Regions from separate parts of the Methylobacterium terrae genome, predicted to be linked through region 1. Evidence: predicted binding sites of a transcription regulator. Region 1 holds the regulator's gene; each other region holds the start of a gene.

Region 1 (7,800 bases):
AGGACGCTTCCCGATGAACGCCTCCCCGGCCGCGGTCCAGGGTTCCACCCCGGCCGCTCCCCCCCACCCGGCCCCCGCGCAGTGGGGCCGGGTCCGCGCCGGCCGGCGCTCGGCCGACAAGTTCCTGATCGTCGCCTGCACGCTCGCCACGGTGCTCGGCGCCGTCGTGCTCGGCTCGATCCTGCTCATGCTCATCATCGAGGGCGTGCGCGGCTTCTCGCCGAACCTGTTCACCCAGGTCACGCCCGGTCCCGGCTCCGAGGGCGGCGGCATCGCCAACGCGATCCTCGGCAGCCTGGTGATGACGGCGCTCGGCATCGCGGTGGCGACGCCGATCGGTGTGCTCGCCGGCACCTACCTCGCCGAGTACGGCCGCACCTCGCACCTCGCCAACCTGATCCGCTTCCTCAACGACATCCTGCTCTCGGCGCCCTCGATCCTGATCGGCCTGTTCGTCTACACCCTGATGGTGCGGCCGATGGGCGGCTATTCGGGCTGGGCCGGCGGCGTCGCGCTCGCCATCATCGCCACCCCGGTGATCGTGCGCACCACCGAGGACATGCTGCGCCTGGTGCCCGGCACCCTGCGCGAGGCCGGCGCGGCCCTCGGCGCGCCGCTCTCGATCGTGATCCGCAGCGTCACCTGGCGGGCGGCGCAGTCGGGCATCGTCACCGGCGTGCTCCTGGCGCTCGCCCGCATCGCCGGCGAGACCGCGCCGCTGCTCTTCACCGCGCTCAACAACAATTCCTGGTTCAGCCCCAACCTGATGGGCGGCGTCGCGAACCTGCCGGTGATGATCTACCAGTTCGCGCTCTCGCCCTACGAGAACTGGCGCCAGCTGGCCTGGGCCGGCGCGCTCCTCATCACCGTCACCATCCTGGGCCTGTCGATCGTGGCCCGCCTCGTCCTGAGCGGCCCGAAGGGGCGCTGATCCGCACGTCGGCAGCACCCGATCGCTCCGCGACCGGGTGCTGCTCTCCACTTCTGATTGTGACGTATTTTCTTCGAAAATACTTCTGCCCGGAGACACACCGATGAGCGCCACCGCCACCGCCGCGCCGGTCGTGGGCCAGAGCCAGGCCGACGAATCCGCCGCGATCCGCCTCGCCGTGAAGGACCTCAACTTCTACTACGGCGACTTCAAGGGCCTGAAGAACATCAACCTCAACTTCCTCGACCGCCAGGTCACGGCGCTGATCGGGCCGTCGGGCTGCGGCAAGTCGACGTTGCTGCGCACCTTCAACCGGATCTACAGCCTCTACCCCGAGCAGCGCGCGGAAGGGCAGATCCTGCTCGACGGCCGCAACATCCTGGATCCCTCGATCGACCTCAACGAGCTGCGCGCCCGGGTCGGCATGGTGTTCCAGAAGCCGACCCCGTTCCCGATGTCGATCTACGACAACATCGCGTTCGGCATCCGGCTCTACGAGCGCCTCGGCAAGGCCGACCTCGACGTCCGCGTCGAGGAGGCCCTGCGCAAGGGCGCGCTGTGGGACGAGGTGAAGGACAAGCTGAAGCAGTCCGGCATGGGCCTGTCCGGCGGCCAGCAGCAGCGCCTCTGCATCGCCCGCACGGTGGCGCAGCGCCCGGAGGTGATCCTGTTCGACGAGCCGACCTCGGCCCTCGACCCGATCTCGACCGGCCGCATCGAGGAGCTGATCGAGCAGCTGCGGACCGAGTTCACCATCGCCATCGTCACCCACAACATGCAGCAGGCGGCGCGCATCTCGCAGTTCACCGCCTTCATGTATCTCGGCGAGCTGGTCGAGTACGGTCCGACCAACCGCCTGTTCATGAACCCGACGAAGCGCCAGACCCAGGACTACATCACCGGCCGGTTCGGCTGAGGATCCGGGAGCCGTTCCGCCGGCCCGGCTCCGGGCCGGCGCGCCCTACACTCCACCTCACCGCGGGGAGTCGAAAATCCATGTCGAGCCACATCGTCACCTCCTACGACCAGGAGCTGCAGAACCTGCGGCGCAGCATCGCCGAGATGGGCGGCATCGCCGAGAAGATGGTGGCCGATTCCGGCCAGGCGCTCCTGCGCCGCGACGCCAGCCTCGCCCAGGCGGTGATCGCGGTCGACCAGCGCCTCGACGGGCTGCAGCGCGAGATCGAGGAGAAGGCGATCCTCCTGATCGCCCGCCGCCAGCCGATGGCGATCGACCTGCGCGAGACGATCTCGGCGATCCGCGTCTCGGGCGACCTCGAGCGCATCGGCGACCTCGCCAAGAACGTCGCCAAGCGCGTCGTCGCTATCAGCGACCAGGTCCAGCTGCAGAAGATCGTCGTCGGCGTGGAGCACATGAACGAGCTGGTCCAGGGCCAGCTCAAGGACGTGCTCGACGCCTACGCCACCCAGGACACCGTCGCGGCCCTCGACGTCTGGGCCCGGGACGGCGGCATCGACGCGCTCTACACCTCGCTGTTCCGCGAGCTGCTGACCTACATGATGGAGGATCCGCGCAACATCACGTTCTGCACGCACCTCCTGTTCTGCGCCAAGAACGTCGAGCGCATCGGCGACCACACCACCAACATCGCCGAGACGATCCACTACCTCGCCACCGGCGAGACGCTGACGACCGATCGTCCGAAGAACGACCGTTCGAGCTTCGCCACCCTCGACAACCAGGCCGACGCCTGAGGGCGACACGCCCGTCCGGGCCTTCGGGCCCGGCGGGCCCCCACCCATGATCCCCGCCTGAAGTGCCCGCGATGAGTACCCGCATCCTGATCGTCGAGGACGAGGAAGCCCTCACCCTCCTCCTGCGCTACAACCTCGAGGCCGAGGGCTTCGAGGTCGACGCCGTCGCCCGGGGCGACGAGGCGGATATCCGCCTGCGCGAGCAGGTGCCCGACCTCGTCCTCCTCGACTGGATGATGCCCGGCTTGTCGGGCATCGAATTGTGCCGGCGCATCCGCGCCCGACGCGAGACCGAGCGGCTGCCGGTCATCATGCTGACCGCGCGGGGCGAGGAGGGCGACCGGGTGCGGGGACTGGCCACCGGCGCCGACGACTACATCGTCAAGCCGTTCTCGGTACCGGAGCTGCTGGCCCGGGTTCGCGCCCTGCTGCGCCGCTCCAAGCCCGCCCACGTCGCCGACCTCCTGGTCGCCGGCGACATCGAGCTCGACCGGGTCAGCCACCGCGTCCGCCGCGACGGGCGCGAGCTGCATCTCGGCCCGACCGAGTTCAAGCTGCTCGAGTTCCTGATGCAGAGCCCCGGCCGGGTCTTCTCCCGCGAGCAGCTCCTCGACGGCGTCTGGGGCCACGACGTCTACATCGACGAGCGCACGGTCGACGTGCATATCGGCCGCCTGCGCAAGGCGATCAACCGCGGCCGGGACACCGACCCGATCCGCACCGTGCGCGGCTCGGGCTACTCCTTCGACGAGATGTTCGCGCCCGACGCGTGAGGCGGGCATCGGCCGTTCCGGACGGAAACTCGTCCGGCCCGGGACGACGGAACTCGGCCGACGGACCCGATCCCCTCCATCGCCATCGCGGGGCGAGCCTCGGCGCGGCCCCGGGGCGACGGCCGAGGTCGGCATCGGGGGCGGGACGAACGGCCCGTGATGCGCCCGGCACCGGCGGCGGCCGGACAGGAATCGTTAGGATTTGAGCGATATCGTCAACCCATCGGAAGCGGCGGGTGCGCCGCCTCCGGCCGTGCGGGGCTAGCGGAACCCGACGACCTTGCGGTCGCGCTTGCGCTCGGCGGCGGGCTGGTAGGCGATGCGGCTGTGGTGGGTGCAATAGGGCAGTCCGCTGATCGCGCGGTCGCCGCAGAAGCGGAAATCCGGCGTCGACGGGTCGCCCATCGGCCAGCGGCACATGAATTCCCGCAGCTCCATGATGGTGACGCGGGCGCTCTCCGGCAGCGCGACCGAGGCGGACGGCGTGGCGGCGTGAGGCTTGATGAGGGCGAGGGCCGGCGGGGCCGGCGCGAGCACGGACGGGGTCTCGGCGAGGGGCGCATCGGTCTCGGCCCGGGGCCGCCGGCCGCCGGCCGGCGCGGCGCCGTTCGCCTTCAGAACCCGGCCGGCGAGGCCGAGGCGGTGGATCTTGCCGATGACGGCGTTGCGGGAGACGCCGCCGATCTCGGCGGCGATCTGGCTGGCGCTCCGGCCATCGCTCCACAGGCGCTTGAGGAGCTCGACGCGCTCCTTCGTCCAGCCCGGACCCGCTTCCATCATCGCCGCCTCCACTCCCCCGACATCACCCATGGAATCGACGCGCAGACGCGAGCGGCCCGCCGTTCGACCGCGCGTTGGACTCGTCCGATCCTGCTGGTGATCGCCGCCACGCCTCGGGCGGTGGCGACGGGGGTGAACCTACAGGACGGCCTAACATCCGCGCAAGAGTCCGGCCCCGGCCGAGTTAGTTTTTCCCCGCGGCGGACCGGCCCGCCGGGGCCGCCCGGATGGACCCGAGAATCCACCGCACGGCCTGGGCGGGACGACGGTGCGGCCGGGAATAATCCTTTTTCATCAAGGCGCTGTTCGCTCCCTTGCGGGGCTTCGTCCCGCCGTGCCGTCCATCGCGCCCGGGTTGCGCCGGGGCTGCGGCACGCGACGAGCACGGGTTTCCGGCCCGGTCTTCGGCAAGCGTGGCAGCGGCGCCACGGCCCGGCCCCGGCCGGCTTCGCCCGGCACGTTGCCGGGCGCCGGGGCGGGGCCTATCTTGAGGCGACCAACAGGGCCGACGCCAGTACCGACGGCCGCCCCGGGAGACCTCATGCGAACAGCCCTCGCGTGCGTCCTGCTCGCGCTCGCGCCGCCCGCACTGGCGGCCGATGCCGTGCACCTCGCGCCCCATCGCGCCGTCTACGACCTGTCGCTGTCCGGCAGCTCCGGTACCCGCGCGGTCGAGGGCGCGCGCGGCCGGATCGTGTTCGACTTCACCGGCGACGCGTGCAAGGGCTTCGCCCTGCAGTACCGCCAGGTGACGGTGCTGGAGAGCTCGGAGAGCGGCACCCGCACCTCCGACCTGCGCAACACCACCTTCGAGAGCGGCGACGGCCGCAGCTTCCGCTTCCGCACCCAATCCGACCTCAACGGCAAGGCCGCCGCGCCGGTCGACGGCAATGCCGAGCGCGGCGACAAGGGCGTGGACATCACCCTCAAGCAGCCCAAGCGCGGCGAGATGGCGGTGCCCGGCGAGGTGCTGTTTCCCGCCGCCCACATGAAGCGCCTGATCGAGGCCGCCCGGGCCGGGCAGTCCACCGTCGCCGTGAAGGTGTTCGACGGCTCGGACGACGGCCGCAAGGTCTACGACACCCTGGCGGTGATCGGCGCGCAGCGCACGGTCGCGACGAAGCCCGACGCGACGAAGCCCGACGCGGCCAGATCGGATTCGGCAAAACCCGCCACCGTGCCGGCCGACGCCGTCCTGCGCCAGGGCGCGATGGCGACGATGCCGCATTGGCCGGTGACCCTGAGCTACTTCTCGCCGGGGGAGGGGGAGCGCACCCCGGTCTACGTCCTCGCCTTCGACCTCTACGAGAACGGCGTCAGCGGGGCGTTGCGCCTCGATTACGGCGAGTTCTCCCTCAAGGGCGACTTGTCGCGCATCGACCTCACGCCGGAGAGCAAGGACTGCAAGTAGGGAGCCGATCGAGCCGGTGCCGTCAGCGCGGTTCGCGCTTCGGCGCCGCCTTGCCGGCACTCTCCGGGCCCGACGGGGCGCGCGCCTCGCCCTGGGGGGCGAAGCCGAGCCCGCGCTGCACCGCCGTCGCGCCGAAGCGCTCGCGCAAGGCGTCGATCGCCGCCGCCCGGCTGGCGTCGCGCACGGCCGAGACGTCGGCGAGGTCGCCGCGGTCGGCATGGGCGGCGCCGCACAGGTCGCCGGCGCCGACCCCGATCAGCCGGTAGGCGGTCCCGTCGCAGGCCTCGCGCAGCAGCGCTTCCGCGGGGCGGAACAGCCGCTCGGCGACCTGCGTCGGGGCGAGGCCCGAGCGGGTGCGGGTGCGCAGGCGGAAATCCCGGTCCTTCAGCTTCAGCGTGACGCTCGCCGCCGCCAGCTCCGCCCGCCTCAGGCGCCGGGCGACCTTCTCGCACAGCCGCCACAGCACCGGCCGCAGGTCCTCGAAGCGGCGCAGGTCCTCCGCGAAGGTGGTCTCGCCCGAGACGCTCTTCGTCTCGCGCGTGGGCTGGACCCGGCGCGGGTCCTCGCCGCGGGCGAGCGCCAGGAGGCGGCCGGCATCGCGCCCCAGGCCCGCGTGCAGCCGCTCGGGGGCGGTCCGGCCGATGTCGCCGATCCGCTGAATGCCGAGCGCTGCCAGGCGCTCGGCCGCCGCCTGGCCGATGCCGGGCAGGATCCGCACCGGCCGGGGCGCCAGGAAGGACGCGGCCTCGGCCCGGCCGATGATCGAGAAGCCGCGCGGCTTCTCGAGGTCGGAGGCGATCTTGGCCAGGAACTTGTTGGGCGCGAGCCCGACCGAGACCGTGATGCCGACCTCGGCCTCGACCCGGCGGGCGAAGCGCGCGAGCGTCACCGCCGGCGAGGCGCCGTGCAGCCGCGCGGTGCCGGAGAGGTCGAGGAAGGCCTCGTCGATCGAGACCGGTTCGACCAGCGGCGTCAGGTCCTGCATCATCGCCCGCACCTGGCGGCCGACCCGGGCGTACTTCTCCATGTCGGGCCGCAGCACCACCGCGTCCGGGCAGGCCTCGAGGGCGCGGAACATCGGCATCGCCGAGTGCACGCCGCGGATCCGCGCGATGTAGCAGGCGGTCGAGACCACGCCGCGCCGGCCCCCGCCGATGATGAGCGGCCGGTCGCGCAAGGAGGGGTCGTCGCGCTTCTCGACCGCGGCGTAGAAGGCGTCGCAATCGACGTGCGCGATGGCGAGCGCGTCCCGCTCCGGGTGGGCGAGCAGGCGCGGCGAGCCGCAGGCCCGGCAACGCCGCGCCCCGGCTTCGGCCCCCGCGCCGCAATCGCGGCAGAACGGGGCCCCGCTCACGCCCCGAACTCGTCCGGGTCCGGCGGGCCGAGGCGGCGCCAGGCCTGGGTGATCCGCTCGGGCGGCACCTCGAGGGCGCTCGCGCAGGCGAGCAGCAGCTCCTCGTCCGCCACCACGTGGTCGAGGAGGCCGGCGACGAGCTCCGGTCCGTTCGCCGCCTGCCGCAGCGCATCCGGCGACAGGCCGGCGCTTTCCATGAACCGCAGCAGGCGGCCCGGATCGCCGGTGACGTAGCCGAAGACGCGGGCGCCCAGGGCCTCCGCGGCGGATTCACTCAGCACTCCGCCACGGGGATCGGACCCCCTGGCAAATCCATCGAATTTGCGTTTCATCAACATGTGCCGCTTAACAGTGTTGCGGTTCCGGTTGCTGCCGGGGTGTGACGCGGCCCGCTGGAGCGCCGGAGACAGTGAGCCATGACGAAGACGGTGCTCATCGTCGAGGATAACGAGCTGAACATGAAGCTCTTCAACGACCTGTTGGAGGCTCACGGCTACGCGACCCTCAAGACGGCCAACGGGATCGAGGCGATCGAGCTGGCGCGCCGGCATCGGCCGGACCTGATCCTGATGGACATTCAGCTCCCCGAGGTGTCGGGCCTCGAGGTCACTAAATGGCTCAAGGAGGACGATGAGCTCAAGACCATCCCGGTGATCGCCATCACGGCCTTCGCCATGAAGGGTGACGAGGAGCGCATCCGCGAGGGGGGCTGCGAGGCCTACCTGTCGAAGCCGATCTCGGTCGCGAAGTTCCTCGCGACGGTCCGCACCTATGTCGGCGACGAGCGCCAGAGCTGAGCCACAGCTGAGAGAGGCCTGACCTTCCATGTCGGCAC
Region 2 (7,800 bases), 820 kb from region 1:
GGCCGACGAGGAGCTGGTGGCCGGTCGAGGAGACCGGGATGAACTCGGTGGCGCCCTCGACGAGGGCGAGCACCACGGCCTTGCCGATGCTGGCGACGTCCATCACCGCGCTCCCCGATGTGAGCCCGTGCCGCGGGCGGGGGCGTCCGCCACTCGTGTCGCCGTCGTCATATCGCCTGCTCTCGTGATCGCGCCGCGGGCGGTCGAGGGACCGCGTCCGGCGGGGAGGGAAACGGGGCCCGGCGTCAGCGCCGCGCCCGCGTCTTGCGCGCCGGTACGGCGCCAGCTCTGTGGCAAGTCTGTGGTGCGCCGGCCCGGACCGCCCCGGCCTGATGGCCTATCCTGGTACCGTCAGGGTTGAGGCTCGGTTACCAGCCACGAACACCCGTGTTAAGGATGCCGAAAGTTATCCGTGTCCCGGTGACCGGACGTTAATCCTGCGGGGGTCAATCCGGACAGGCACGACCCACCGCGAGCCGACCTTCAAGGCCAGCCAACAGACGAAGCGCGAAACGGCCCCGCATGGCGACGCTCCATCACTCCTCGTTCTGCCCGCATTCCCGCTTCGTGCGCCTGATCATGGCCGAGATGGGCATGGAGCCCACCCTCGTCGAGGAACGCCCCTGGGAGCGCCGGGAGGAGTTCCTGATGATGAACCCCGCCGGCACCACCCCGGTGCTGGTGGAGGAGGGCGGGCTCGCCGTGCCGGGGGGCGGGATCATCGCCGAGTACCTCGACGAGACGCGGGGCCTGGGCCTCGGCGGCTCGCGGCTGCTGCCGGACTCCCCCGCCGCCCGGGTCGAGGTGCGCCGCCTGCTCGACTGGTTCCTGCAGAAGTTCGACCAGGAGGTGACCGGCTACCTCGTCACCGAGAAGATCCACAAGCGCTTCATGACCTCGCAGTACGGCGGCGGTCCCCCTGACATGAACGCGATCCGGGCCGCGCGCAGCAACGTGCGCTACCACCTCAAATACATCGGCTACCTGATCTCGCGGCGGAACTGGCTGGCGGGCAGCCAGCTGACCTACGCGGATCTCGCGGCGGCGGCGCATCTCTCCTGCGTCGATTACCTCGGCGACGTGCCGTGGGATGAGGACGAGATGGCGAGGAACTGGTACGCGCGGGTGAAATCCCGCCCGTCCTTCCGCAGCCTGCTCGCCGACCGGGTGGCCGGGATGGCACCGGCGGACCATTACGCGGACCTCGACTTCTGACACCCGGACACCTGAGACACGGATCTCTGAGACACGGACCTCTGGCACCCGACGCCCTTCGACGCTTCCTGGAGACCCGCGCCCGGGCGCTGGGCTTCGACGCGCTCGCGGTGACGCGCCCGGAGGCGGTGCCGGCCCTGCCCGAGCGCCTGGCCGCCTGGCTCGCGGCGGGCCATCACGGCGACATGGCCTGGATGGAGGAGCGCACGGGGGAGCGGGCGGATCCGGCGCGGCTGTGGCCGCAGGTGCGCAGCATCGTGATGCTCGGCGCCAATGCCGGGCCGGACGGGGACCCGCTGGCGGCGCTCTCCGACCCGTCGCGCGGCTCGATCGCCGTCTATGCCCGCCGGCGCGACTACCACGACGTGATCAAGGGCAAGCTGAAGGAACTCGGGGGCGCCTTCGCGGCGAAGGCGGGGGCGAAGGTCAAGGTCTTCGTCGACACCGCGCCGGTGATGGAGAAGCCGCTCGCCGCCGCCTCCGGCCTCGGCTGGCAGGGCAAGCACAGCGTGCTGGTGTCGCGGACTTTCGGCAACTGGCTCCTGCTCGGGGCGATCTACACCACCGCGGCGCTCGCCCCGGACGAGCCCGAGGGCGACCGTTGCGGCCGCTGCCGGCGCTGCCTCGACGCCTGCCCGACCGACGCGCTGCCGGCGCCCTACCGGCTGGATGCCCGGCGCTGCCTCGCCTACCTGACGATCGAGCATGCCGGGCCGATCCCGGAGGAATTCCGGGCACCGATGGGCAACCGGGTGTTCGGCTGCGACGACTGCCTGGCGGTCTGCCCGTGGAACAAGTTCGCGTCCGCGGCCCGGGAGGCGCGCCTTGCCGCCCGCGAGGATCTGGCGGCCCCGCCGCTCGCGGAGCTGGCCCGGCTCGACGACGCGGCCTTCCGGCTCCGCTTCGCCGGCACGCCGATCAAGCGCACCGGGCGCGACCGCTTCCTGCGCAACGTGCTGATCGCGATCGGCAATTCGGGGGATGCAGCGCTCGCCGGGGAGGTTCTGCGGCTCCTCGACGACGCCTCCCCGCTTGTGCGGGGCATGGCGGTGTGGGCGCTCGCCCGGCTCGGGCGCCTGCCCCCGGTTCAGCCGGACGAGCAGGACCCCGACGTGCTCGCCGAATGGGCGGCTGCGAAAAACCCGGGTGTCCAGAGGGCGAGCCCTCTGGCGGGTGCAGGGCGGCGCCCTGCATAAGACCGCACATCCCTCGGTCTCAGGCTCGGTCGCATGAACCTGTTCGTCTTCGGGCTCGGCTACACGGCCGGCCACTTCGCGGCGCGCGAGCGCGTCCGCTTCGCCTCGGTCGTCGCCACCCGCCAGTCGCCGGCCGCGATCGACGGGGTCGCGGTGCGGGTGTTCTCGCCCGACGAGACGGATCCGCGGATCGCCGACGACCTCGGCCGAGCCGACGCGATCCTGGTGTCGATCCCGCCGGATTCCGGCCACGACCCGGCGCTCGCCGCCTTTGCCGACGCCATCGCCACGAGCCCGGCGCGGTGGATCGGCTACCTCTCGACCATCGGGGTCTACGGCGACCAGGGCGGCGCCTGGATCGACGAGGCGACGCCGCCCTCCCCCACCCACCAGCGCACCCGCGACCGGGTGGCGGCGGAAGACGCCTGGCTCGCCCTCGGAGCGCGGGCGGGCAAGGCGGTGCAGGTGTTCCGGCTGTCGGGCATCTACGGTCCGGGGCGCAACGCCTTCGAGAAGCTGCGGCAGGGCAAGGCGCAGCGCATCGTCAAGCCGGGCCAGGTGTTCAACCGCATCCATGTCGACGACATCGCGACGGTGCTGGCCGCCTCCCTCGACAATCCGCGCCCGGGCGCGGTCTACAACGTCACCGACGACGAGCCGGCGCCGCCCCAGGACGTGACCGCCTTCGCGGCCGACCTCGCCGGGTTGGCCCTGCCCCCGGCGGTGGATTTCGACACCGCCGCCTTGAGCCCGATGGCGCGCAGCTTCTACGGCGAGAACAAGCGGGTGCGGAACCGGCTGATCCGGGAGGAGCTGGGGGTCGCGCTGGCATATCCGACGTATCGGGAGGGGTTGCGAGGGCTGGTGTAGCGGCCCGTCATGTCCGGCTCACCGGCTCCCATGGTGGTTGCGGTCGGCGGTTCGGGCCGGCACGCTCGCGTGGTGCTGGAGGCCGCCGATCTCGCCGGGCTACCGGTCCACGGCGTCCTGTCGGATGATCTGGGTACCGGCGAATCGTTCTTCGGATCGCATCGCGTCCTCGGCGGGCTCGACCGCCTTCGCGATCGGGCCTTCCTGCAAGGCTCCCGAGTCCATCTCGGGACTGGTGATCGGGCCGTGCGGCGGTCGATGGCAGAGCTGGTTCAGGCCGGTGGGGGACGACTCGGCACGATCATCCACCCCGCCGGCATCGTGTCCCCGAGTGCCGTGATCTCTGCGGGAGCATTCATCGCGGCCGGCGCGATCGTGGGCGTCGGCGCCGTCCTGGCGGAGGCCTGCCTCGTCAATACGGGCGCGAGCATCGACCACGATTACCGGCTCGACTTCAGGGTGTGCGTCGGTCCGGGGGCACGGCTCGCCGGGACGGTCCGGTGCGAGGCCGACGTCCATATCGGGCTTGGCGCCTGCATCCTGCAGGGATTACGGCTCGGCCGGGGCGCGGTCGTCGGCGCGGGCGCCGTCGTCACGCGGGATGTCGCGGCCGGCCAGACCGTCGTGGGTTGCCCGGCCCGACCTTTGAAGCGGTGACCGAATCCTCCACGATATGATGCCGAACGACACCGCACGTCGTCATGGCAGCCATCGAGATCGGAACACCGCGATGTCCCGGACGCGCACCCATCCCGGAAAATATCCGCTCACGGGATACCGGGGGCCGCTGACTCTCAGCGCCGGCCAGCTCGCGGACGCGCTCGGCCTACCGCGATCCTGCTTCAATGACAGTGTCCGCGAGCGCCCGTGCGTCGATGCCGACACGGCACTGCGGCTCGGCCGCGACTTCGGCACGACCGCCCAGTTCTGGATCAACATGCGGACGACCCACGATCGTGCGGAGGCGGCCGATCCGTCCAGGAACACGCCCCGGCCGGCGTCTCGACTTAAAACAGGCCGAGAGGCGCCCGCTCACGCCGCGTGCCGCCCCGCCTCGGCGCCGAAATGCCCGATATACCGCTTGGCGATGGCCTCGACCGGCAGCACCACGAACACGTCGGTCGTGCCGAACTGGCGATCGACCACCGCGCCGTCGCCGAAGGTGGCGCCGACCCGCAGGTAGCCCTTGATCAGGGGCGGCAGGGCCTGGAGGGCGGCCTTGGGGTCGATCGCCTCGCGGCTGAGGCGGTCCATGGCGACGTGGCGGTTAGGCAACGCGCGGGCGCGCCAGCCCTCGGGGGCGCGGGCGAAGTGGTGGAGGAAGCTCAAGGGCAGCGCGAGGCGGTCCGGGTCGGTGCCCTCCAGGCTGGCGCAGCCGAGCATCGCGTCGATGCGGTGGTGAAGCACGTAGGTCCAGATGCCGTGCCAGAGCAATTCGACGGTGCGCTTGGTGCGGTAGGGCCCGAGCACGCAGGAGCGACCGAGCTCCAGCACCCTTTTGCCGGCATTGGCCTCGAGCACCGGACCCAGATCGTACTCGCCGGCGGTGTAGAAGCCGAAATGCCGGTCGGCCTGCTCCTGGCGCAGCAGGCGGTAGGTCCCGACGACCCGGGGCTTGGGCTTGCGGAAGGGCTTCTGCTCCTGGGCGTCGTGGTCGATCACCAGGAGGTGGTCGCAGACCGCGTCGTACTCGTCGGCGTCGCGGCGCTTGAGCAGGGCGAGGCCGGTCGGGATCGCCGCCATCTCCTCGTAGAAGACGCGGTAGCGCAGGCGCTGGGCCCGCTTGACCTCCTTCGGCGTCGTCGCGAGGCGCACCTCGAGGGAGCCGATGCGGCCGAGGACCGGGTCGAGGCCGGGGGTCTCGAAGTGCCTGAGGCGCGGGAAGAGCCGCGCGGATTGGCCGAACCCCTGGCCGAACCCCTTGAGGTGGATGCCGCCTTCCGCGGCACGACCCAGGAGGCGGGTCAGGGGAATGCCGGGCGGAGCATCGCGGCCGTCGCCGGCCGGGAAGCGGGTGAGGAACGGAACCATGGTCGAGGCATCCCGTGCGGCGCCGACCGATCCGGCGCCCGTCGACGCGGTCGCCGCGACCGCCCCGCGTGCCGACAAGACACCACGAAGGCAGTACGGGAATATGACAGGGGTTTACAAGAACCCTCAACGAGTTGGCGGGGCGATGGCGCCCCGCCCGCCCGCGAATCAGACGAACTGGCCGAGGCCCGGGACCGAGCCGACGATCGGGCCCATCACGTCCTCGCCGGCCTTCTCGCGGCCGTAGGCGAACAGCTCGCGGCCGAGCGGCTGCATCTGTCCCATCGGCACGCCGGCCGACATCAGCTTCTGGCCGAGCGCCATCACGCCGCCGCCCATCATGCCGCCGAGCATGCCCATCAGGCCGCCGCCGCCCTCGCCGGGGCCGCCGTCGCCCGACTGGGCGATCGCCGTCTCGGCGCCCGGCATGGCGGCGATCAGCTTACCGACCTCCTCGGCCGGGCCCTCCTTCTGCAGGAAGGCCAGGATGAGCCCGATCGCCTTCTGGGCCGTGGTCGCGTCGAGTCCCGTGGCCTGCGTCACCCGGGCAACAAGCTCTTCCATCATGGTCTCCCGCACGTCTCGCGTGCGACCTGCCGGCCGGCACGCCGCCGGGCGGTCTTCGGCGAAGGTCGCCATGAAATCAAGGCGCGGCGGAGAAACCGGGGTGCGACGGCGTTGACAGACGGCGCCCGCGCCCGTAACGGTGACGTCTGGCGCGCGGACCGTAAAGGCCCGCGCGCCGTCGCGTTCGCGGCAGCCCCGACGGGGCCCCGGACGTCAACTGTCAAAAAGACGACCCCGGCGATGAGCCGGAGGCCGGATGGAACACGGACGAGAACGATGTTCGCAGTGATCAAGACCGGCGGCAAGCAGTACCGCGTCGCCGCCAACGACGTCATCACGATCGAGAAGCTCGAGGGCGAGGCCGGCACCGCGGTCACCTTCGGCGAGGTGCTGCTGTTCACCGACGGCGCCGGCGCGACCCAGGTCGGCGCCCCGCTGGTCTCGGGCGTCAGCGTCGCCGGCGAGATCGTGAAGCAGGCCCGCGGCCCGAAGGTCATCGCCTTCAAGAAGCGCCGCCGCCAGAACTCGCGCTGCAAGCGCGGTCACCGCCAGGACCTCACCGTGGTCCGCGTCACGGGCATCAGCGCCGCGTAAAGCTGGCCGCGAGCCCTTTTTCCAGAATTCAGGAGTTAGCCCCATGGCTCACAAGAAGGCAGGCGGTTCGTCCCGCAACGGTCGCGATTCGGCCGGTCGTCGTCTCGGCGTGAAGAAGTTCGGCAGCGAGGCCGTCCTCGCCGGCAACATCATCGTGCGTCAGCGCGGCACCAAGTGGCATCCCGGCGTCAACGTCGGCATGGGCACCGACCACACCCTGTTCGCCCTCACCGCCGGCAAGGTGCAATTCATTACCAAACGAGGCCGCGCCTTCGTAACGGTCGTCGCCAACGACGCCGCCCCGGCCCTGGAGGCCGCAGAGTAATCCGACGGAGCCAGTGACGAGGGAGCTCCGCCGGTGTCCCCACACCGACCCGGCAGCTCCTGCTCACTCCGGCCCCGAAACGGCCGAGCTTCGAGCGAGAACCGAAGGGAAGGTGGGGCACCACCTTCCCTTTCGTCGTTCTCGTAACCGCGCCCGAGCGGGAGGCTCTGGGTTCGGATCGGAGTCAGGCGATGTTTCCCGACCTCACCCGCGACGATGTCTTCCGGCTCGAGACCCGGAGGCTGTGGCTGCGCTGGGCCCGCCAGGCCGACGCGCAAGCCCTCGTCCGCTTCGCCGGTGAGAAAGCCGTAGCCGGGATGACCGCCCGCATTCCGCATCCGCTCGATCCGCCGGCCGTGGACAATTTCATCCTCGACTCGCGGCAGGCCAATGCGGACGGCCGGGCGCTGATCATGGCGATCACGCCGCGGCGGTACCCGACCCAGGCGATCGGCGTCGTCAGCATCGCGCCCGATCCGGAGGGCGGCGCCCCGCATCTCGGCTACTGGCTCGGCACGCCGCACTGGGGCCAGGGGCTGGCCACGGAAGCCGCGCGGGCGATGATCGACGCCTTCTTCGCCTATACGGAAGGGGGCGAGCTCGGCTCGTCCGCCCGGGTGGTGAACCCGGCGTCCCGGCGGGTGCTGGAGAAGTGCGGCTTCGCCTCGGTCGGCTCCGGCCTCCAGGCTTTCCCGGCCCGCGGCGGCGTCTTCCCGGTCGACCGCTTCCGGCTCGACCGGCGGGCCTGGGACAGCCTGAAGACCTGGCACGCGGCGGGCCTCGTCTTCGCCCGCCACGACGGGCCGGAATGCCGGCCCGGCGCCTGAACCGATCACCTTCTCGGCGGCCGGGGCCCTTCCCGGCCGCCCTTCCGTCATTCTGGAGTGTGTCCCGTGAAGTTCCTCGACGAGGCCAAGGTCTACGTCCGTTCGGGAGACGGCGGCGCCGGCTGCGTCTCGTTCCGGCGGGAGAAGTTCATCGAGTTCGGCGGGCCGGACGGCG
Region 3 (7,800 bases), 1.8 Mb from region 1:
GGGTTGCGCAACCGCGGCACGCCGAAGCCCGAGATCGAGACCCGGGTGAAGGAGGCGGCGCGGCTCCTCGGCCTCGAGGGTATGCTGACGCGCTATCCGCGCCAGCTCTCCGGCGGCCAGCGCCAGCGCGTCGCCATGGGGCGGGCGATCGTGCGCAAGCCCCAGGTCTTCCTGTTCGACGAGCCGCTGTCGAACCTCGACGCCAAGCTGCGGGTGCAGATGCGGGTCGAGATCCGCCGCCTGCAGCGCCAGCTCGGCGTCACCACGGTCTACGTCACCCACGACCAGGTCGAGGCGATGACCATGGCCGACCGGCTGGTGGTGATGAACGGCGGAGAGATCGAGCAGGTCGGCACGCCGATCGAGATCTATCGCCGCCCGGCCACCCGCTACGTCGCGACCTTCATGGGCTCGCCGCCGATGAACATCCTGCCCGCGGAAAGCCTGGCGGGAGGCGTGCGGATCGACGGGACGGTGATCCCGGTCGCCGGGATCACGCCCGGCACGGCGATCGAGGCCGGCATCAGACCGGAAGACCTGCGGATCGCCGAGGACGGCCTGCCGTTCCGCATCGCCTTCGTGGAAGAACTCGGCGCCACCCGGCTGCTGCACGGGCCGCTCGCCGGTACCGACGTGGCGGTGCAGGTCCCGGCGGGCTCCGCGCCTCAGGAGGGCGACACGGTGCGGCTCGCCGTCGATCCGGGGGCGCTGCACCTGTTCGACCCCGCCTCCGGGCGGCGGCTGGCGCAGGGCTGACCGGAACCGGGCGGGCTTTTCCGCCGCCCGAGCCGCCCGTATGCGGGCGGGACGATGAGCGCCATCCCGTCGACGGGAGGCGCGTGACTGGAGCACCGTCCGATCTCGCGGCCATCGGACGATGCTCCAGGTCTTTGATTTTGGCGCATTTTCTGCGACGAACCGGCATCCACTTCGTCGGACAATGCTCTAGGGAGGCTCGGTCTTCGTGCACAAACCCCTCGCCGGCATCAAGGTGCTCGAACTCGCCCGCATCCTGGCCGGCCCCTGGATCGGCCAGCTCCTGGCGGATCTCGGCGCCGACGTGGTCAAGGTCGAGCGGCCGGGCGTCGGCGACGACACCCGCTCCTGGGGCCCGCCCTTCGTCGAGGGCGCGGACGGCGGCGCGCTCTCGGCCTCGTATTTCCACTCGACGAACCGCGGCAAGCGATCGGTCGCGGCCGATTTCGAGACCGCCGAGGGCCAGGCGGTGGTGCGCAAGCTCGCGGCCCACGCCGACGTGGTGATCGAGAACTTCAAGGTCGGCGGCTTGAGGAAGTACGGGCTCGACCACGAAGCCTTGAGCGCCCTCAATCCGCGGCTCATCACCTGCTCGGTCACCGGCTTCGGCCAGGACGGTCCCTACGCGCCGCGCGCCGGCTACGACTTCATGATCCAGGGCCTCGGCGGGATCATGTCGCTCACCGGCGAGCCCGAGGGCGAGCCGGTCAAGACCGCCGTCGCCTTCGCGGACGTGTTCACCGGGGTCTACGGCACGGTGGCGATCCTCGCCGCCCTCCAGGGCCGGCACGCGACGGGCAAGGGCTGCCACATCGACATGGCGCTCCTCGACACCCAGGTCTCGGTCCTCGGCAACCAGGCCCTGGTCTACCTCGTGTCGGGCCTGCTGCCGCCGCGGATGGGCAACGAGCATACCAGCATCGTGCCCTACCAGGTCTTCCCGACCGCCGACGGCCACATCATCGTCGCCTGCGGCAATGACGGCCAGTTCCAGAAGTTCTGTGGTGTTCTCGGCACCACGTGGCACCTCGATCCGGACTATTCCACCAATCCGGGCCGGGTCACCCGGCGCGACGTGCTGATCCCGCTCATCGTGGCCGAGACGAGCCGCCACACCAAGGCCGGCCTTCTCGAACGGCTCGGCGCCGTCAACGTGCCGGTCGGCCCGATCAACGACCTCGCCGAAGTCTTTTCCGATCCCCAGGTGGTCCATCGCGGGATGCGCCTCGACCTGGCCGACCCGCGGGCGAAGGGCGGCACGATCCCGAGCGTGCGCTCGCCGATCGTCATCGACGGCGTGCCGATGGCGGCCGAGACCGCCTCGCCGCAGGTCGGGGATCATACGCGGAGCGTGCTGGCGGATCCGGCCTGGGGTGGGTGACGGATGGTGATATCTGGCGTCGAGAATGCCCGAAGCGCTACCGCATCTTCCAGTACGGATCCGGCGTATACCGGGTCCTGGCAGCAAGATTGTCGCGAGATGGAAGCGCGCCTGACGCATCGAATCGACACGGCCAAGCGCGACATCATCCTGACGACCGCGGGTCTGGTCATCGCCCAATATCTCGCGAATGTCGCCGCGGTCACATTTTTCATATTGAGGTAGGCTGGCTGGAACAGGGACAAGATAGCGCAGGGTCCCCTCTCCCGAGTGGGAGAGGGGTAGGGGTGAGGGTGGAGACGGTTCAGAATTAAGCTCGACGGTTGAGCTGCCGGCACGACGGTCACAGCTTGACTGCGGAAGCGCGCCACCCTCACCCCCGGCCCCTCTCCCACCCGGGAGAGGGGGGATCCCGCGCCTTCCCTGCTGCCGCCAGCGGCTCTTGAGATGCAGATAGAGGACACGCCCATGACCGACGCCCCCCGCCCCCGCACCGGCGGGCAGATCCTGGTGGACCAGCTCGCCCGCCACGGCGTCGGCGACATCTTCTGCGTGCCCGGCGAGAGCTACCTCGCGGTGCTCGACGCGCTGCACGACGCCGAGATCCGCCTCACCGTCTGCCGCCAGGAGGGGGGCGCCGCCATGATGGCGGAGGCGCACGGCAAGCTGACGGGGAAACCCGGCATCTGCTTCGTCACCCGCGGCCCCGGCGCCACCAACGCCTCGCCCGGCCTGCACATCGCGAAACAGGACTCGACCCCGATGATCCTGTTCGTCGGCCAGATCGAGCGGGCGGCGCGCGAGCGCGAGGCGTTCCAGGAGCTCGACTACCGGGCGGTGTTCGGCACCATCGCCAAGTGGGTGACCGAGATCGACAGCGCCGAGCGCCTGCCGGAGCTGATCGCCCGCGCCTTCCACGTCGCCACCGCCGGCCGGCCCGGCCCGGTGGTGATCGCGCTGCCCGAGGACATGCTGGTCGAGACCGCCACGGTCGCGGATGCCCCGGCCTTCCAGCCGGTCGAGACCCATCCTGCCCTGTCCCAGATGGTCGCGCTGCAAACCATGCTGGCGCAGGCGGAGAAGCCGTTCGCGATCCTCGGCGGCAGCCGCTGGTCGGCGGAGGCCGTGCGGCGCTTCTCGCGCTTCGCCGACCTGTTCTCGCTCCCCGTCGCCTGCTCGTTCCGGCGCCAGGGCCATTTCCCGGCCGATCACCGCTGCTACGCCGGCGATCTCGGCCTCGGCGTCAACCCGAAGCTCCTCGCCCGGATCAAGGACGCCGACCTGCTGCTCGTCGTCGGCGGACGGCTGTCGGAAATCCCGTCGCAGGGCTACACGCTCATCGACATTCCAGGACCCCGCCAGCGACTCGTCCACATCCATCCGGACCCGGAAGAGCTCGGCCGCGTCTACAGCCCGGCGCTCGCCATCAATGCGAGCCCGACCGCGTTCGCAGCCGCCATCGAGACGGTGCAGCCGCCCCGCGCCCTGCCCTGGACCACCGGCACCGAGACCCTGCACGCCGATTACCTGAGCTGGAGCGACCCGACCCGGATTGCCACGCCGGGCCAGCTCCAGATGGGCGGCGTGATGGCCCACCTGCGCGAGGCCTTGCCGGCCGACGCGATCCTGTGCAACGGCGCCGGCAACTTCGCCACCTGGGTCCACCGGTTCTGGCCGTTCCGCGCCCATGACGGCCAGCTCGCCCCGACTTCGGGCTCGATGGGCTACGGCGTGCCCGCCGCCATCGGCGCGAAGCGGCTGCTGCCCGAGCGCACCGTCGTGGTGGTGTCGGGCGACGGCGATTTCCTGATGAACGGCCAGGAATTCGCCACCGCCGTGCAGTACGGCTTGGCCGTGATCGTGATCCTGGTCGATAACGGCATGTACGGCACGATCCGCATGCACCAGGAGCGCGAATACCCCGGCCGCGTCTCCGGCACGGCGCTCAAGAACCCCGACTTCGCTGCCTACGCCACGGCCTTCGGCGGCTACGGCGAGCGGGTCGAGCGGACGCAAGACTTCCCGGCGGCGCTGGCGCGGGCGATCGAGTCGGGCCTGCCGGCGATCCTGCACTGCCCGATCGACCCCGAGGCGATCACCCCGACGACGACGATCCAGGCGTTGCGGGACCGGAAGCGGTCCTGACGCTTCGGCTTCCGGAGCTTCCATCCCGCCCGCGACCTCATCCTGGGGTCGCGGACGGGATATCCTGCAAATCGCACAGGCAGGTTCCTAGACCTCACAACCTCCCTTGTCCGCCGATCGCGGCTGTGCTTAGCCAGCTTACAACAAGCGCCCCGCCGCCGTATGACGGCGCGGGCCGCGTGCCCCCGGCGTCCCTGTCGTCGGAGTGTCACGCCGGCCCCGCATGAGGGGCCGCACACGAGGAGACGACACCCCGATGGCCCCCACCACGACCCTCCGCATCGCGCTCGCCGGCCTCGGCCTGGCCGTGGCGGCAACCCCGGCGCTCGCCGTGACCGAGCTGCAATGGTGGCACGCGATGACGGGCGCCAACAACGACGCGGTCAACCGCCTCGCCGACGAGTTCAACGCCGCGCAGAGCGACTACAAGGTGGTGCCGACCTACAAGGGCAATTACGGCGAGACGCTGAATGCCGGCATCGCGGCCTTCCGCGCCGGCACCGCGCCGCACATCATGCAGGTGTTCGAGGTCGGCACCGCCACGATGATGTCGGCCAAGGGCGCGGTGAAGCCCGTCTACCAGCTGATGAAGGATGCCGGCGAGCCGTTCGACCCGAACGCCTACCTGCCGGCGATCACCGGCTACTACTCGACGACCAAGGGCGAGATGCTCTCGTTCCCGTTCAACTCGTCGTCGATGGTGATGTGGGCCAACCTCGACGCCCTGAAGGCGATCGGCCTCTCCGAGCCGCCGAAGACATGGCCGGACCTGTTCGCGGCGGCCAAGAAGCTGACGCAGAACGGCTTCCCGAATTGCGGCTTCTCGACCACCTGGGTCACCTGGCTCAACATCGAGCAGCTCTCGGCCTGGCACAACCTGCCGGTGGCCACCAAGGCCAACGGCATGGACGGCCTCGACACCACGCTCGAGATCAACGGCCCGCTGCAGGTCAGGCACATCGGCAACCTGGCCGAGGCGCAGAAGGACAAGTCCTTCGACTATTCCGGCCGCTACGACAGCGGCTTCGGCCGCTTCACCGCCGGCGAGTGCCCGATCATGTTCGGCTCGTCCGGCTCCTACGGCAACGTCAAGGGTGCGGCGAAGTTCGCCTGGGCCTCGGCGCCGATGCCCTACTATCCCGACGTGCCGGGCGCGCCGCAGAACAGCATCATCGGCGGCGCCTCCCTGTGGGTGATGGGCGGCAAGAAGCCCGACGAGTACAAGGGCGTGGCGAAGTTCTTCACCTTCCTGTCGGACACCGACCGGCAAGCGAAGCTCCACCAGACCACCGGCTACATGCCGATCACCAAGGCGGCCTACGAGAAGTCCAAGGCGGACGGCTTCTACGACAAGAACCCGGCCCTCGAGACGCCGATCAAGGAGCTGACCAACAAGCCGCCGACCGAGAATTCCCGGGGCTTGCGCCTCGGCAACCTGCCGCAGATGCGCGACCTGTGGGCCGAGGAGATCGAGGCGACGCTGGCCGGCAAGAAGACGGCGAAGCAGGCCCTCGACGAGGCGGCGACCCGCGGCAACGCGATGCTGCGCCAGTTCGAGAAGCAGGCCGGACGGTAACATCATGGGGCCCGAGCGCATCACCTTCGGAGGCCGGCTGCTGCCGGCGGCGCTGATCGCGCCGCAGCTCCTCATCGTCGGCCTGTTCTTCTACTGGCCGGCGGTGCAGGCGGTCTGGCAGTCGTTCCAGATGCAGGACGCGTTCGGGCTCTCGACCGAGTTCGTCTGGTTCGAGAATTACCGGGCCCTGTTCACGGACCCGGCCTACTACCAGGCCCTCGTCACCACGCTGGTCTTCGCGGCGGCGGTGGCGGGGCTTTCCTTGGGCTTCGCGCTGCTGCTCGCCGTGATGGCGGACCGGGAGATCCGGGGCTCCGGCATCTACCGGACCCTGCTGATCTGGCCCTACGCGGTGGCGCCGGCGGTGGCGGGCGTGCTGTTCGGCTTCCTGTTCCAGCCCGGCCTCGGCCTGATCGCCCGCGGGCTCAACCAGATCGGCATCCCGTGGAACCCGCTCCTCGACGGGAACCACGCCATGATCCTCGTGGTGATGGCGGCGGCCTGGAAGCAGGTCTCCTACAACTTCCTGTTCTTCCTCGCCGGCCTGCAGGCGATCCCGGGCAGCGTGATCGAGGCGGCGGCGATCGACGGCGCCGGCCCGGCGCGGCGGTTCTGGACCATCGTCTTCCCGCTGCTGTCGCCGACCACGTTCTTCCTGATGGTGGTCAACGTCGTCTACGCCTTCTGCGAGACGTTCGGCGTCATCGACGTGCTCACCCATGGCGGTCCGGGCCGGGCGACGCAGACCCTCGTCTACAAGGTCTACCAGGACGGCCGCATCGGCGCCGACCTCGGCGGCTCGGCGGCGCAGTCGGTGGTGCTGATGGCGATCGTGATCGGGCTGACGGCGATCCAGTTCCGCTACGTCGAGAAGCGGGTGGCGTATTGAGGCGGGAGCCCGACGAGGCAGCCGCCCTCATCGCCCTTCGGGCACGCATGGGGCCGAGGGCTCGGCGGTCCTTCGGGCACAACCGCGGGCAGGCCGCGGCCGGGCATTAGCGGTGCCCTAACCATTCTCGTTCACCAAGAAGCGGCATCTTTCCGGGCATGGCGGCATGGGCCGCCTCATGTCCCGCCGGGTACCGGGTTCATGGCCAGCCTGCTGACGAACGTCGCCGCTCTCGCGGCGCTGACGACGCTGAAGGGCGTGAACACACGGCTCGACGCGGTCAGCCATCGCGTTTCGACCGGTCGACGCGTGTCCTCGGCCGCCGACAACGCCGCCTACTGGGCGATCGCCACCGCCGTGCGCACCGACAATTCGTCGCTCTCGGCGCTGAAGGACACGCTGGGTCTCGGCGCCTCGGCGGTGGATGTCGCCTATAACGGTCTCAGCGCGGTGCTCGGCGATCTGCAGAGCCTGCGCGCCAAGCTGCAGACCGCCCTGGCTCCCGGCATCGACCGCGCCAAGATCCAGGTCGAGATCGCTGCCCTGCAGGAGCGGATGAAGGCCACCGCCAGCGCCTCGAACGCGTCGGGACAGAACTGGCTCTCGGTGGATTCGACCGATCCGCTCGGCTACCGCCCGGTGCGCGACTACGCCTCCGGCTTCTCGCGCAACGCCGCAGGCGGGATCGAGATGACCTACGCGTCGATTCCCGTCGCCGACATCGCGCTCTACAATGCCGGCGCCACCCGCACGACCGCGCCGGCGACTCCGGCGCGGGTCACCGCCGATTCCGCCTTGACCGGCGGCGTCGACTTCGGCGGCCCCCAGGACGTGCGCTTCACCGTGAGCCTCGACGGTTCGCCGGGGCGGGACCTCGTCCTGAACGGGACGACGCTGGCCGCGATCGCGGCGAACCTCGCGGGGGTCACCGCACAGGAACTGGTGCGCGCCCTCAACGTCCAGATCGCGGCCGATCCCGCGCTCGCCAGCGGCCTTCGGGCGGGTCTCGACGGTCAGGGCCTTCTGTACTTCGAGACCACGGCGACGGGTGCG
Region 4 (7,800 bases), 1.4 Mb from region 1:
GCGCCGAGGAAGAACATCGGAGACCGGCGTCGCGGGTACGCCGGATACCAGAGCGGAGGCGGCCGAGGTCGGGGCTCATCGGTCACCGGAAGGCGCACGCGAGCGCGTGGCTTCACCGCCCCGTGGGGGCCGCCTCCGCCCCGTCATCCGCTGGATCTGCCGCTACGCCTCGGCCCGAACGGGTGCCGGGGCGATCGTCGCGGCCCGCCTCATGGGTGGCGTCATGCCTTCCTCCGTCGGTGCCGCGCTGCCCGCGAACGGTGGAGCGCGAACGGGAGCCTGATCCCGTCCGCGCCGGCCGTCAAGCGGCCGATGCAAGCGGCCGATGCAAGCGGCCGATGGAGGTCACGCCGCCGAGGCGTCGGCGCCGAGGCGGGCGGGCTTGGTCCGGATGTCCTTCGTCCGGATATCCATCGCGTTGCCGCGCCAGACGATGTCGCGGGCGACCCAGGCGGCGAGCCAGATCGGCACGAACAGCAGGTCGCGGGCGAGGCAGGCGAGCGGGAAGCGCGGGGAGCGCGGCCAGCCGTTGCGGGCGGCGAGCCGCCATTCGGCGCCGTACCAGGCGGCCGCCGTCCCGAGCATCGCCGCGAGGCCGGGGAGCCCGCCGCCGGCCGCCGGATAGGCCGCGAGCATCGGGATCACCGCGCCGGTGCCGATCTCGGGGGCGAAGAACAGCGGGAAGGTGACGCGGCGCAGCCGCGCCCAGCGCAGCTGGCGCGACCACACCTCGCCCGCCCGCCGGGGCCCGAGGGGCTGGGCGAAGGGCGAGGCGACGAGGTGGACCTGCCGGCCCATCGCCCGCACCAGCTTGGTCGCGGCGGCGTCCTCGGCGATCTCGGCGGCGAGCGCCCGGATGCCGCCCTTCGCCTCGAGCAGCGGCCGGTGCCAGAGCATGCTCTTTCCTTGCGCGAAGCCGAGGCCCAGGGCCTCGCCGACGTACTGCCACCGGGCCTGGAGGGTGTTGAGGAAGGCGCACTCGACCTCGGCCCAGAAGCTGCCGGGCCGCGTGCCGATCGGCGTCGAGCAGACGAGGCCGGTCTCGGGCCGCCAGGCCGCGCGCAGGCGCTGGACGTAGTCCGGCGGCATCAGCACGTTCGAATCGGCCAGGACGATCCAGTCGTGGCGCGCCGCCTCCCAGCCGCGGATGCAGTTATTGAGCTTCGGGTTGTCGCTCACGCGCTCCTCGCCGACGATCAGCCGGGCCGGCACGGAGGGGTGACCGGCGATCAGCCGCTCGACGAGCGGCACGATCGGGTCGGTGGCGCGGGCGACGCAGAAGACCAGCTCGTAGGCCGGATAGGCGAGGCGGAAGCTCGAGGTCAGGGTCTCCTCGCTGTAGGTCTCGAGGCCGCAGACCGGCCGCACGATCGTGACCGGGACGTCCGCGAGCATCGCCGGCTCGGGATCCGGCCGCCCGAGCCGGCGCAGCGCGATGGCGAGGCTCGCGAGGTTGATCAGCGTGAGGGTGAGGCAGATGATGGCGGCGATGCCGGTACCGGTCATGCGGGTCCTCCCGGGCCGGTGCCGACCCGGGCCCTGTCCTCCCCTCAAACAGGCGGGCTGTTGCAGCCGTATGACGGTGGGGCGCTCCCGGGCGCGGCGTTCCCCGCGATGCTCCCGGGGGCGTTCCCCGGCGGCATCACCCTGGACCCCGCCCCCGGCCAGGCTAGATCTGACCCGACCCGCGAACCCGAAGGGCCCGGCATGACGCGCACCCCCGATCCCCGCCCGACCCTCCAGGCCCCCGACGACGATCCCCATCTCTGGCTCGAGGAGATCGACGGCGAGCGGGCGCTCGCCTGGGTCGAGGCGCAGAACGCCGACACGCTCGCGGCCCTCGCCGACGGGCGCTACGCCGCCGACCGCGACGGCCTGAAGGCCGCCCTCGACCGGCCGGACAAGATCCCGGGCGTCACCCGGCGCGGCGGCCTGTTCTACAACCTGTGGCAGGATGCCGGGCATCCCCGCGGCCTGTGGCGGCGAACGACGGACAGCGAGTACCCCAAGCCCGAGCCGGCATGGGACGTGCTGCTCGACCTCGACGCGCTCGCCCGCGACGAGGGCGAGGACTGGGTGTGGAGCGGCGCCGCGAGCCTGCCGGGCAGCCACGCGCGGGCGCTGGTCCAGCTCTCCCGCGGCGGCGGCGACGCGACCGTGGTGCGCGAGTTCGACCTCTCCGAGCGCCGCTTCGTCGAGGGCGGCTTCGCGCTGCCGGAAGCGAAGAGCATCCCGGTCTGGCTCGACCCCGACACGCTGCTCCTGGCCTCGCCCCTCGGCGGGCCGGAGCACGCGACGCCGGCGGGCTACGCCCGCACCGTGCGGCTGTGGCGGCGCGGCACCGACCCGCTCCAGGCCCCGGTGATCTTCTCGGCCGGTCCGACCAGCATGGTCGCCTACGCCTATCCGGACCGGGAGGCGACACCGGAGCGCCTGGTCTTCGCCGAGCGGACCGGCTTCTTCGACGGCACGATCGGCTTGGGCGACCGCACCGGCCCGAAGACCCGCCTCGACATCCCGACCGATGCCGATGCCCATTGGCATCGCGGCTTCCTCGCCATCCGCACCCGCACGCCGTGGGAGGTGGGCGGGACGACCCATCCGGCCGACAGCGTGCTCGGCATCGGGCTCGACGCGTTCCTGGCCGGCGCGCGGGACGTGGAGGTGCTGTTCACCCCCGGTCCGCGCCGGGCGCTGCAGGGCTTCTTCTGGACCGGCGGTCGGCTGGTGATCTCGGTCCTCGACGACTTGAAGGCGGTCTTTCCGGTCTTCACCCCCGCGGCGGGCGGCTGGACCGAGAGCAGGGTGGCGGGGCTGCCGGAGCTCGGCGTGGTCGGCGTGTGGTCGATGGACGGCGAGGAGGAGGAATCGAACGGCGACCTCCTGGTGGCGGCGAACGACCCCGTCACCCCCTCGACCCTGCTCGCGTCGAATCCCGACCTCGCCGCGCCGGTGCTCCTGAAGCAGGCCCCGTCCCTGTTCGAGGCCGACGGCCTGGTGGTGACCCGGCACGAGGCGGTGTCGAGCGACGGCGAGCGCATCCCTTACGTCCAGGCCGGGCCGCCGGGAGAGACCGGCGAGGCGCCGGTGCACCTGTCAGGGTATGGCGGCTTCCAGGTGACGAACCTCGCCGGTTACTCGGCGGTGCTCGGCCGGCTCTGGCTCGCCAAGGGCGGCACCCGGGTGGTGGCCAACATCCGCGGCGGCGGCGAGTTCGGCACCCGCTGGCACGAGGCCGGGCGGCGCGAGGGCAAGGCGCTCACCCACGACGACTTCGCGGCGGTGGCCGCCGACCTCGTGCGCCGCGGCGTGACGCACCCCAAGCGCATCGCCGCCGAGGGCGGCTCGAACGGCGGACTCCTGGTCGCCAACATGCTGACGCGTTACCCCGAGCGGTTCGGGGCGCTGTTCTGCACCGTGCCGCTGATCGACATGCGGCGCTACACCAGGCTGCTCGCCGGCGCGAGCTGGATCGCCGAGTACGGCGATCCCGACGTCCCGGAGGACTGGGCCTTCCTGCAGACCATCTCGGCCTACCACGTCGCGGAAGCCGGCAAGCCCTACCCGCCGATCCTGATCGCCACGACGCGACGCGACGACCGGGTGCATCCGGGCCACGCCCGCAAGATGGCGGCGAAGCTCCAGGCGCTCGGCTACGACGCCCGCTTCTACGAGCCCGAGGCCGGCGGCCATTCCCACGGCAAGAACAGCGCCGAGACCGCCGCCTTCGCGGCGCTCGGCGCCGCCTTCCTGCGCCGGGCGATCGGCTGGGAGCCGGAAGTCGCTGGCACGTAGAGGTATCTGCGCAGTCAAACCCGGGAACCTTGACGCGGCGCGCACGTCTTTCCGGCACTCGAAGCGTGGCATATCGCCCCCGCGTCAGTCCGGATGAGGAAGTCTCCACGATGCGCGCCGCAACAGCTCTCCTCGTCACCCTCTGCGTGGCGGGGGCCGGTGCCGGGATGACCGAGGCGCGGGCCGGGATCCTGATCCGGGTCGACAAGACCACCCAGCGAATGACCGTGACGCGCGACGGGCAGACGCTCTACGACTGGCCGGTCTCGACCGGCATGGCCGGCTACAGCACGCCCCGCGGCGCGTTCGCGCCCTCGCGCATGGTGGTCGATTACCGCTCGCGCGAGTGGGACGACGCGCCGATGCCGCACGCGATCTTCTTCACCGGACGTGGCCACGCCATCCACGGCAGCTCCCATACCGGCCGCCTCGGCAGTCCTGCCTCCCACGGCTGCGTGCGCCTCGCCCCGGGCAAGGCCGCGGCCCTCTACGCCCTCGTGAAGGCCGAGGGCATGGGCAACACCCGGGTGGTGATCGGCGGCGACGAGACCGTCCTCGCCGGGCGGGCCTCGCCGCGCCGTGAGGCGCGGGCGCGCCTCGACCAGGACGGCTTCGCACCGGTCGTCCGCGCCGCGCGCGGCCGCTCGTACGATCCGTGGGGCGATGAGGGCTGGCAGCCGGTCGGGGCGACGTACCCGTCTCCCTACGGCGGGACGTCCTACTCGTACGGGCCGTCGTATTGAGAGCGGCGACGTCGCTCAGGTCGAGGTGACATCGTGTCCGGAAGATGACTTCCGGACACGATGTCACAAGCCCGCGCGGTGAAGCCGACGGCTTCACACGCCTGAGCGAAGCCGAGGGCGTCCTACCGCCCCTCCCCCGCCACGAAGGCCAGCGTCCTGCGGTGCGCCTCCTCGTCGGTGAACTGCTCCGGCGGCGACTTCATCAGCCAGCTCGACGGCCCGACCAGCGCCCCCCCGATGCCGCGCTCCCGCGCCAGTGCGGCGCAGCGCACCGCGTCGATGACGATGCCGGCGGAATTCGGCGAATCCCACACCTCCAGCTTCAGCTCGAGGTTCAGCGGCACGCCCCCGAAGGCCGTGCCTTCCAGGCGGATATGCGCCCATTTCCGGTCGCTCAGCCACGGCACGTAGTCGCTCGGGCCGACATGGATGGCGTCGGGCGGCAGGGCGGTCTCGAGCTGGCTCTGCACCGATTGCGTCTTCGAGATCTTCTTCGATTCGAGTCGCTCGCGCTCCAGCATGTTGCGGAAATCGGCGTTGCCGCCGAAATTCAGCTGGTAGGTCCGCTCCAGCCTCACGCCGCGTTCGCGGAAGAGATGGGCGAGCGCCCGATGCACGATGGTGGCGCCGACCTGGCTCTTGATGTCGTCGCCGATGAGCGGCAGCCCGGCGGCCGCGAAGCGCTGGCGCCATTCGGGATGCGAGGCGATGAAGACCGGGATGCAGTTGACGAAGGCGCAGCCCGCCGCCAGCGCCGCTTCCGCGTAGAACTCGGTGGCGGCTTGCGACCCGACCGGCAGGTAGGAGACCAGCACCTCGGCGCGTGCGCGCCGCAAGCTGGCGGCGACGTCGACCGGCCGGACGGAGGATTCCGGCACGATCGCTTCCAGATAGCGGCCGAGCCCGTCGAGTGTCGGGCCGCGCTCCACGGTGACGCCCGTCGGCGCCACGTCGGCGAAGCGGGCGGTGTTGTTGGGCGCGGCCAGGATCGCCTCGGCGAGGTCGCGGCCGACCTTGTCCCGCGCGACGTCGAAGGCCGCCGCCACCGTGACGTCCGCTACACGGTAGCCGCCGAGATCGGGGCTCATCAGGCCCGGCACCGCCTCGCCGGGGCCGGCTTCCCGGTAATAGGTCAGGCCCTGCACGAAGGAGGACGCGCAGTTGCCGACGCCCGCGATCGCGACCCGCACGCTCTTCTGGCCCACTGACGGCACTCCTTCAGACCGATACCCTCCGGGACTAAGTAGAACACTCCGGCGGAGTATCGATCCCCGATCGAGCGTGGCCGTACGCCGCCTCGCGTCCTATAGTGCCGCGAGGCGGCGAGGACCGCGTCGGGAGGAGACCGCATGGAAATCTTCGACGGGCCGGAGGCCCTGAAGGCGTCGATCGGGCAGGAGATCGGGGTCGGCGAGTGGGTCACCGTCGACCAGGCGATGATCGACCGCTTTGCCGAGGCGACGGACGACCACCAGTGGATCCACGTCGATCCGGAGCGGGCGGCGCGCGACTCGCCCTACGGCGCCACGGTGGCGCACGGCTACCTGACCCTGTCGCTGGTGCCGCGCTTCATCGCCGGGGTGCGCCGCCTCGACGGCCTGCGCCTCAGCCTGAATTACGGCCTCGACCGGGTGCGCTTCCCCGCGCCGGTGGTGGTGAATTCCCGGCTGCGCGGGCGGGTTCGGGTGGCGAACGCCCTCGACGTGCCGCCGCGCGGCCTGCGCGTCACCTACGGGGTAACGGTCGAGATCGAGGGCGCCGAGAAGCCGGCCTGCCTCGCCGAGGCGGTGGTGCTGCACCACTGGTGAGGTCTCCGCATCTCGCGGAGCGATTCGAGCCGAGATGGGCACGAGCCCATCCCCGGCGGCCGGCCGCATGTCGGCACCTGCCTCGGCGGGTTTCGCCGTTGATCGGGCGGCGCCGGTCCACTGAAGCCGGCATGACTTCGGACCGTCGTCAGTCTTGGCGAGCAAAGATCCTCCGATCGACTTTCATTTCCTTGAACTCCGGGCGACGCAATCGTTTCTATTATCGCAAATTCAGAAATAAAATTTGTGGTCAGATCTTATAATGATATGATACGATTGATCGGAGGTCCGGCGTCGGTCGTGATAAATCGAAGCGCTCATTCCTTTGGGCTGAGGACTTGCCGGCGCTTCTATCGACAGCTACAAATGTGATGACACGATCGGCGGATCAAATTTCACGCCGAGGCATAATGGGGCTGCATTGCTGCCGACCTTATGATGGTGCCGCAATGTGCATACGTCATGACGTTCTCGCAACCTGATCGGGAATCAAGATGATCTTTGTCCTGACCGGCGCCTTGGCGGCCATATCGTTCTACTACCTATTCGTTATTCAGAATTCTCCGGTTGTCAAACCCGTCCAGTCTTGGGTCGTCGCTCGTGCAAAGCCTACACCTGCCACGCAGGATAGTCAGCAGCCTGGATCGTCATGGCTTTCGAGCTTCAAATCCATTGTTGCGGTCGCATTATTACTGATTCTATTCGGCATTCTGATCTGGCCGGCCCTCTACACATCCGGGCGTCTGATCTACCACGGGTCGAGCATCGACAAGGCGCTGGTCGATGTGCTGATCCCCTGGATCGTCGGAGCCGCATTCGGATACGGATTCGCAAGGATCTTTTCGACAATCAATATCAACAATGCATCCTACATCAAGGCTGCCGCTTTTCTGCTCGTATCCTTTCTATGTACTTTGTTTTTAATGACAGACGGTGAGTACAGCTGGATCAGACGTCTGCAGAAATTCAACGTTGCCGGCAGCTCAATCGAATTTTCGGCCGTCACGACGGCGATCGGCGGCTCGTCATATCCAACCTCCGAAAAATCCTTTCCGTCGTCGGTCGGCGTACCGACCGTCGGCGCCGATCGTATCGAGAACCTGATCTCATACATGGAGTCCTGGAGCGAGACGATCGACCGCGATCGAGACTACGCCAACGAGGCCGGCTTCAAGGCGGGCTTAGACGACAAGCTCCTTCAGCGGGAGAAGACATTCGGTGAGACCGACATCGTACCGCTCGGCAAGATTATAAAATACATTCATAATAATCGTGCCTACAACAACGTCGACACGCTCATACCGCCCGACGACCGCAACAAAATCAGGCAAGAATTGGTCTACGGTGTCTCCAATCGTTATCGAAACAAGACCAGCACGTCGGCGCGTCATAGAGATTTTCAATTAGCTATCAGGGCTTTGTGGAAATCGGCGTGCCGGGCCGCAAAAGACATA

What was found. The regulator PhoB, encoded in region 1, activates phosphate uptake and scavenging genes when phosphate is short. The targets are predictions, from matches to a motif close to TGTCATNNANCTGTCAT.
Region 2: the regulator PhoB is predicted to act here: its motif matches at 5,405-5,421, upstream of olsB (l-ornithine N(alpha)-acyltransferase).
Region 3: the regulator PhoB is predicted to act here: its motif matches at 4,478-4,494, upstream of ugpB (sn-glycerol-3-phosphate ABC transporter substrate-binding protein UgpB).
Region 4: the regulator PhoB is predicted to act here: its motif matches at 1,566-1,582, upstream of DK419_RS00175 (ceramide glucosyltransferase).

Annotation. Positions count from the first base shown of each region.
Region 1 covers NZ_CP029553.1:4,804,824-4,812,623, forward strand. The annotation lists gene pstA (phosphate ABC transporter permease PstA) at 14-931, shown strand; gene pstB (phosphate ABC transporter ATP-binding protein PstB) at 1,035-1,847, shown strand; gene phoU (phosphate signaling complex protein PhoU) at 1,928-2,647, shown strand; gene phoB (phosphate regulon transcriptional regulator PhoB) at 2,719-3,420, shown strand; gene DK419_RS22270 (GcrA family cell cycle regulator) at 3,682-4,200, opposite strand; gene DK419_RS22275 (cell envelope integrity EipB family protein) at 4,742-5,611, shown strand; gene DK419_RS22280 (DNA polymerase IV) at 5,634-6,965, opposite strand; gene DK419_RS22285 (DUF3572 domain-containing protein) at 6,962-7,246, opposite strand; gene DK419_RS22290 (response regulator) at 7,382-7,762, shown strand; gene DK419_RS22295 (PleD family two-component system response regulator) at 7,791-7,800, shown strand, end outside.
Region 2 covers NZ_CP029553.1:3,989,472-3,997,271, forward strand. The annotation lists gene DK419_RS18460 (undecaprenyl-diphosphate phosphatase) at 1-103, opposite strand, end outside; gene DK419_RS18465 (glutathione S-transferase family protein) at 523-1,215, shown strand; gene queG (tRNA epoxyqueuosine(34) reductase QueG) at 1,326-2,411, shown strand; gene DK419_RS18475 (SDR family oxidoreductase) at 2,445-3,281, shown strand; gene DK419_RS18480 (NeuD/PglB/VioB family sugar acetyltransferase) at 3,312-3,938, shown strand; partial or broken gene DK419_RS18485 (helix-turn-helix domain-containing protein) at 4,012-4,188, shown strand; gene olsB (l-ornithine N(alpha)-acyltransferase) at 4,314-5,312, opposite strand; gene DK419_RS18495 (DUF2267 domain-containing protein) at 5,481-5,876, opposite strand; gene rplU (50S ribosomal protein L21) at 6,156-6,473, shown strand; gene rpmA (50S ribosomal protein L27) at 6,517-6,798, shown strand; gene DK419_RS18510 (GNAT family N-acetyltransferase) at 6,990-7,625, shown strand; gene obgE (GTPase ObgE) at 7,692-7,800, shown strand, end outside.
Region 3 covers NZ_CP029553.1:424,405-432,204, forward strand. The annotation lists gene DK419_RS01875 (ABC transporter ATP-binding protein) at 1-756, shown strand, start outside; gene DK419_RS01880 (CaiB/BaiF CoA transferase family protein) at 965-2,137, shown strand; gene DK419_RS29750 (hypothetical protein) at 2,237-2,362, shown strand; gene DK419_RS01885 (thiamine pyrophosphate-binding protein) at 2,606-4,282, shown strand; gene ugpB (sn-glycerol-3-phosphate ABC transporter substrate-binding protein UgpB) at 4,539-5,858, shown strand; gene ugpA (sn-glycerol-3-phosphate ABC transporter permease UgpA) at 5,863-6,747, shown strand; gene DK419_RS01900 (flagellin N-terminal helical domain-containing protein) at 6,949-7,800, shown strand, end outside.
Region 4 covers NZ_CP029553.1:38,050-45,849, forward strand. The annotation lists gene DK419_RS00175 (ceramide glucosyltransferase) at 346-1,506, opposite strand; gene DK419_RS00180 (prolyl oligopeptidase family serine peptidase) at 1,708-3,795, shown strand; gene DK419_RS00185 (L,D-transpeptidase) at 3,906-4,538, shown strand; gene DK419_RS00190 (inositol-3-phosphate synthase) at 4,661-5,743, opposite strand; gene DK419_RS00195 (MaoC family dehydratase) at 5,888-6,346, shown strand; gene DK419_RS28410 (hypothetical protein) at 6,841-7,800, shown strand, end outside.